Regions from separate parts of the Actinoplanes sp. CA-142083 genome, predicted to be linked through region 2. Evidence: riboswitches for the same ligand, from Rfam matches in the RefSeq annotation. Region 2 holds a riboswitch; the other holds the start of a gene.

Region 1 (3,397 bases), 850 kb from region 2:
TCCCAGCCGGCGCGGCCCGACCGCGAGCTCGTCGGCGACCCGCGCGGTGACGAACTGGTGCTCGGGGTTCTGGAACACCGACCCGATCCGCTGGGTGAGCGTCGCGGCCTTCCACTTGTGCGGCGGCCGCGGATCGCCGAACGCCGTCACCGTGCCGCCGGCCGGCGCGAGCAGCCCGCCCAGCACCAGCGCCAGCGTCGACTTGCCGGCGCCGTTCGGCCCGGTCACCGCCAGCACCTCGCCGCCGCCCACTCTCATCGAGACCGGGACGCGCAGCCGCTGCCCGACCGTGACGTCCTCGGCGCGGATCAGCTCTTCGGTGGCCGGGGTGCCGGCCTTCAGCGGCGGGATGGCGAAGCCCGGCACCCACACCCCCTCGGCGGCGAGCCGGTCCCCGTACGCGGCGAACACCACCTCGGGCGCGCCGTCGGCCCGGATCCCGCCGCCCGGCTCCAGCACCACCACCCGGTCGACCAGCGGCAGCGCCTCGGCCACCCGGTGCTCGACCACGATCAGCGTGGAGTCGTCGCGGGACCGCAGGATCGCCTCGCGGACCAGCTCGGCCCCGGCCGGATCGAGGTTGGCGGTCGGCTCGTCGAGCAGCAGCAGGGTGGGCCGCAGGGCGAGCACGCCGGCCAGCGCGAGCCGCTGCGCCTCGCCGCCGGAGAGCGCCGCAGTCGACCGGGTGATCGGGTACGGGAAGCCGACGCGATCGAGGGCGTCGCTGACCCGCGGCCAGATGTCCTTGGCCGGTGTGCCGCGATTCTCCAGGCCGAACGCGACGTCATCGCCGCTGCGGGCCATCACCAGCTGGGTCTGCGGATCCTGGAAGACGATGCCGGTCCCTTCGCGGGCCTCGTGCGGGTCGGCGCCGTCGATCAGCACGCTGCCGGCCCGCTCGCCCGAGTCGTCGGCGAGCAGCCCGGCCAGCGCCGCGAGCAGGGTGCTCTTGCCGGCCCCCGAGGGACCGAGCAGCAGCACCCGCTCACCGTGCTCGATGGTCAGGTCGACGTCGCGGACCGCCCAGGCGCGGCGGCCCGCATGCCGCCACCCGAAACCCCGCAGCTCGACCCGACTCATGATTCACATGGAATCAAGGATCAGACCAGCGCGCGCGATCGGCCCGCCGGGAAGCGGTCGAGCACACCCGTCTGAGCCAGCGCCCGCACCAGCAGGACGCTGCCGATACCGGCCACCACCAGCGACGACGCCGCGGTGATCAGGATGTAGGGGATCCGGAACGTGGCCCAGGAGTAGCCCGGGTACCAGACGAACGCGTCGTACACCGAGGCGACGATGCCGGCGGTGGCGCCGGCGAGCATCGCCACCGGCAGGTTGTAGATCTTGTACGCGAACAGCGCGAAGATCAGCTCTGCGCCGAGGGCCTCGAGCGGGCCCTGCACGACCAGGGTCCAGCCCCAGCTCGTGCCGATCGCGACCGAGACCAGCGAGGCGAGCGTGAGGGTGTAGAAGGCGGCGCCGGGCTTGCGCACGATCAGCGCGCCGAGCACCGCCGGGACCAGCCACATGCCGTAGAGCACGGCCCGGCCGGGCAGCGGGATGGCGTCGGCGGGGCCGTTCCAGAGCAGGTTCCACGCCCAGAAGATGACGCCGAACGCGACCGCGACGATGCTGGCGATCACGATGTCGATCGTGCGCCATCGGTTGGATGATGTTGCCATGTGAGCCTCCCAGTGGGTACCGGGAGGAGACGCACGCCGCTGCACTGCGGCGCGGCTGGAGAAAGACCGAGCTTCCTGCGCTGGCATTACCCAGATCAGGTACGAGGGTCTGCGGTTGCCCGCACTCTCAGCGCTGTGCGCTCCCCTGTCGGATTGCATGTGTTTCGATGACGCTAACACCGTTGTTAGTTGTGGGACAGCGAGGGAGTGATCACAAACATGGAGATCAAGGCGCGTGGGCTCACCTTCGACGTGTACGAGGGCGGCCCGGCCAACGGTGAGCCGGTGCTGCTGTTGCACGGGTTCCCGCAGGATCACCGTGAGTTCGATCTGATCCTCCCCAAGCTGCACGAGGCCGGTTTGCGCACGTATGCCCTCGACCAGCGCGGATATTCGCCAGGAGCGCGACCCGATGGGGTCGAGGCCTACCGGATCACCGAGCCGGCCGCGGACGCGATCGCCGTGCTGGACGCCCTCGGCATCGAGTCGGCGCACGTGATCGGCCACGACTGGGGTGCGCAGGTCGGCTGGCTGCTGGCCGCGCTGCATCCGGGCCGGGTGCGCTCGCTCACCGCGATCTCGGTGCCGCACCCCAAGGCGCTGCAGCTGGCGATGCGGGTACGCCCGACCCAGCGCGCCCGCTTCGCGTATTTCGCCCTGTTCCGCTCGCGGGTGGCCGAGCGCTTCCTGCTGGCCGGCGGGCTGAGGGCGATGCTGCGCCCGATCGGCGACCGCGCCGCCCTGTATGTGGACGCCATGCGCGACGACCGGGCCCGGCTCACCGGCGGCCTGAACTGGTATCGCGGCCTGCGGGGGAGCGACCTCGGCTCGGTCCGGGTGATCACCGTGCCCACGACGTACATCTGGCCGGACCGCGACGGGGTCGTCGCCCGCACCGCCGCGCTGCGCACCCGCGACTGGGTGGAGGCCGACTACCAGTTCGTGGTGCTGCGCGGGGTGAGCCACTGGGCGCCCGAGCAGGCGCCGGAGTCGGTGGCGAGCGTCGCGCTGGACCGCATCCGGCCGGCATGAGGCCGCGGGAACGGCGCCGGATCGGCAACGAGACCGAGAAGCACCGCTGGGACCGGAACTTCAACGACCTGCTGCAGGAGCTACGGGTCGCGCAGACCGGCATCCAGATCCTCTTCGCGTTCCTGCTGACGCTGCCGTTCACCAACGGCTTCCCGCGCGCCAATCAATTTCAAGAGGACGTGTACGTCGTCGCGCTGCTCTCCGCGGCGTCCTCGACCGCGATGATCATCGCGCCGGTCGCGTTCCACCGCGCGCTGTTCCGCCAGGGCCGCAAGCCGGAGCTGGTCCGTTACGCCCACCGGATGGCCGGCGGCGGCCTCGCGTTCCTGCTCATCTCGATGGTCAGCAGCGTGCTGCTGGTCACCGATTTCATCCTCAGCCGCCGGATCGCGCTGATCCTGGCGGGCGTGGCGGCGTTCTGGTTCGTCGCGCTGTGGGTGGCCTTCCCGTTCTACCGGCACAACTGGATCGACGAGGACGACGAGGAGGAGGACGAGGAGCTCAACGGCGACGACCCGAGGCGGTCAGACCCAGGCGCCTGAGCTCCAGCGCCGCGAGCGCGTCGACCGCCTCCGCGTCGCCGTTGCGCCAGCTCTGCGCGATGTCCGGGCCCAGCTTGGTCAGTTCGTCGAGCGGCTGGGACGCGAGCGCGCGCAGCGCCAGCAGATCGCGGCCGGCCGGCT
Region 2 (3,397 bases):
TGGCCGTCGCGATCCTCGCCAAGCCGTGGGACGAGGTGCGGCGCCGGCCGGTCCGCACGCTCTCCGGCGGCCAGCAGAAACGCTTCGCGCTCGACCTGCTGCTGCGCGGCCGCGACGAGGTGCTGCTGCTCGACGAGCCCGACAACTTCCTCGACGTGCCCGGCAAGCGCTGGCTCGAGCAGCGGCTGAAGGAGTCGTCCAAATCGGTGCTGTTCGTCTCGCATGACCGCGAACTGCTGGCCCAGACCGCCGATCGCGTGGTGGCGGTCGAGGGCGGGAGCGCGTGGACGCATCCGGGCGGGTTCGCATCGTGGCACGAGGCCCGGGTGCACCGGCACGAGAAGCTCGAGGAAAACCGCCGGCGCTGGGATGAGGAGCATCAGAAGCTGCGCGAGCTGATGCTGATGTACAAGCAGAAGGCCGCCTACAACTCCGATATGGCCTCTCGGTATCAGTCCGCCCAGACACGGCTGCGCAAGTTCGAGGAAGCGGGCCCGCCGCCGCTGCCGCCCAAGGATCAGTCGCTGCGGATGAAACTGCGCGGCGGCCGCACCGGCAAGCGGGCGGTGATCTGCGAACAGCTCGAGATGGACGATCTGACATTCCCGTTCGACCTGGAGATCTGGTACGGCGACCGGGTCGCGGTGCTCGGCGCGAACGGCACCGGCAAGTCGCATTTCCTGCGGTTGCTGGCGGCCGGCGGCAGCGACCCGGAATCCGAGAACAAGCCGGTCGACGGGGCGCCGCTCGCGCACGTGGCGCATTCCGGGGTGGCCCGGCTCGGCGCGCGGGTGCGGCCCGGGCACTTCTCGCAGACCCACGACCGGCCGGAACTGCTCGAGCGGACGCTCGTCGAGATCCTGTGGCGGGGTGACGATCATCGCTCCGGGATGGATCGGGCGGGGGCGATGAAGGCCCTCAATCGGTACGAGCTGGCGGGGCAGGGCGATCAGCTGTTCGGCACCCTGTCCGGCGGGCAGCAGGCGCGGTTCCTGGTGCTGCTGCTGGAGCTGTCGGGGGCGACGGTTCTGCTGCTGGATGAGCCAACGGACAACTTGGACCTGGCCTCGGCGGAGGCGCTGGAGGAGGGGTTGAAGCAGTTCGAGGGGACGGTGATCGCGGTCACTCACGACCGATGGTTCACCCGGTCCTTCGACCGCTTCGTGCTGTTCCAGGGCGACGGGGAAGTGATCGAGACCCCCGAGCCGGTTTGGGACGTGCGCTGAGCTGGCTGGCTGCGCTTCGCTCCGCGGGCGATCGCCTGGTAACCGGTGAGATGGCACGCGATTTCCGTCGCCGCAAACCCCGCGGCGTCGAAAACCGAGTGCCATCTCACCGGCGGCGATCGCTGGATTTTTGGTCGTTGGACGGTTAGCGTCCGGGAGAAGACAACCCCACGGGAGTCCGGTGCACCGGGCTGAGAGGGGGGCTGATGCGGCCCCCGACCGTCGAACCTGATCCGGATCATGCCGGCGCAGGGAGGAGCGTTCGTTGTTTCCTCGTTTGCAAATCGTCACCGACTCGCTCGATGTGGTGCGCGGAGCCGTGGGACACGGGCCGGTCGCGATCCAGGTGCGGGTCAAAACATCAGATCGGCTCGCGTACGAGCTGACTGTCGCCGCGCTCGAAGTGTGCCGGTCCGCGGGGGCGCTGTGCCTGGTCGATGACCGGGTGGGGGTGGCGCTCGCGGCCGGCGCGGATGGCGTGCACGTGGGGGCGGAAGACCTGCCCGTCGAAGCGGTGCGGCGGGTGGTGGGGCCGACGATGATCGTGGGTGCTACCTGCCGGAACCCGGTGGCGGCGCGGGCTGCGGTTGCCGAAGGCGCGAGTTATCTCGGGGTGGGGCCGGCGTTCGCGACGTCCAGCAAGGACGGGTTGCCGCCGCCGCTCGGGGCGGCGGGGATCGGGGCGGTGGTCGACGCGGTGCCGGGGACGCCGGTGATCGCTATCGGTGGGATCACCGCTTCGAGGGCCGCTGAGCTGCCGGGATACGGGGTGGCTGCGATCTCGGCGATCGCGGCCGATCCGGCCGGGGCCACGATCGAGCTGCTGAAAGTGCTCGCGCGATGAACGTCACCGTGGTGGGAGCGGGGATCATCGGGCTTTCCATTGCGTGGCGGCTGGTGGAGCGGGGCTTCGACGTCACGGTGCTGGACAGCGGGGAGCCGGGGGCCTGGCAGGTCGCGGCGGGGATGCTGGCGCCCGGCGGGGAGTCGGCGTTCGAGCAGCCGGCGCTTGCGCGGCTGCTTGAGGAGTCCAACGAGCGGTGGCCGGCCTTTGCCGCGGAGCTCGGGGTGGATGTGGGCTATGACGACGCGGGGACGCTCGGGCTGGCGATGACGGCGGACGATCTCGCCGACGCGGCTCGGGTCTGGACTCGGCAGAAGCTTCCGCTGTTGCGGCCCTCGGAGCTGCGTGAGCTTGAGCCGGCACTGTCGCCGCGAGTGCGGGCGGGAGTGTTCGCGCCGGCCGAGCGGCAGGTGGATCCGCGCAAGGTGGTGGCGGCGCTGCGGGAGCGGCTCGCTGGGCGGATCGTCGCAAAACGGATCAACGCCCTGTCTGAAGTGGACGCGGAGACGGTCGTGGTCGCGGCCGGGTGTGGGACCGCCGCGTTGACGGGGCTGCCGGTGCGGCCGGTGAAAGGGCAGGTGCTGCGGCTGCGCGGGGAGCCGGGGCTGTTGCGGCATGTGCTCGACGCGACCGTCGATGGGCGGCACGTCTATCTGGTGCCGCGAGCCGATGGCGAGATCGTGGTCGGCGCCACCCAGGAGGAACGAACCGATTGGACCGTCACGGCGGGCGGGGTGCATGACCTGCTGCACGCGGCGATCGAGCTGGTGCCCGGGCTGGCCGAATGGGAGCTGGTCGAGACGACCGTGGGCCACCGGCCGGGCACGCCGGACAACGCGCCGCTGCTGGGCCGGCTGGCCGACGACGCGCCGCACGCGGGAAGCGGGTCGCAGGTCGGGAGCGGGTCGCGGGTGGGGAGCGGCAGGCAAGTCATCGTCGCGGCGGGGCATCACCGGAACGGGGTGCTGCTGGCGCCGATCACGGCCGATCTGATCGCTGGGCTGGTTGACGGTGAGCACGATCCGTTGCTCGAGCACTTCGCGCCGGGGAGGTTCTGATGCGGTTGACGGTCAACGGGCGGGAGCTCGTGGAGGGTGACGCCCTTTCGGTGGCCGACCTGGTCGAGCGCTTGACCGAGGCGCGGCGCGGGGTCGCGGTGGCGGTCAACGGGACCGTCGTGCCGCGCTCGACCTGGGAGACGAGCCGGCTTGCCGACGGGGACGCGGTCGAGGTGCTCACCGCGGCGCAAGGGGGATGACGATGCTGTTCGGGGAATCGCGGCTCATCCTCGGGACCGGCGGCGCCAACAGTCTCGCGGCCCTTGAAG

Evidence for each region. A riboswitch is a leader RNA that binds a small molecule or an ion and turns the genes downstream of it on or off. The one in region 2 is predicted to bind thiamine pyrophosphate.
Region 1: another riboswitch for thiamine pyrophosphate. It lies ahead of ACQPZX_RS07980 (ECF transporter S component); the one in region 2 lies ahead of ACQPZX_RS03955 (thiamine phosphate synthase).

Annotation. Positions count from the first base shown of each region.
Region 1 covers NZ_CP192076.1:1,664,444-1,667,840, forward strand. The annotation lists gene ACQPZX_RS07975 (ABC transporter ATP-binding protein) at 1-1,080, opposite strand, end outside; gene ACQPZX_RS07980 (ECF transporter S component) at 1,101-1,682, opposite strand; TPP riboswitch at 1,737-1,839, opposite strand; gene ACQPZX_RS07985 (alpha/beta fold hydrolase) at 1,902-2,714, shown strand; gene ACQPZX_RS07990 (DUF6328 family protein) at 2,711-3,256, shown strand; gene ACQPZX_RS07995 (hypothetical protein) at 3,216-3,397, opposite strand, start outside.
Region 2 covers NZ_CP192076.1:819,422-822,818, forward strand. The annotation lists gene ACQPZX_RS03950 (ABC-F family ATP-binding cassette domain-containing protein) at 1-1,226, shown strand, start outside; TPP riboswitch at 1,387-1,498, shown strand; gene ACQPZX_RS03955 (thiamine phosphate synthase) at 1,492-2,070, shown strand; gene thiO (glycine oxidase ThiO) at 2,067-3,128, shown strand; gene thiS (sulfur carrier protein ThiS) at 3,128-3,328, shown strand; gene ACQPZX_RS03970 (thiazole synthase) at 3,325-3,397, shown strand, end outside.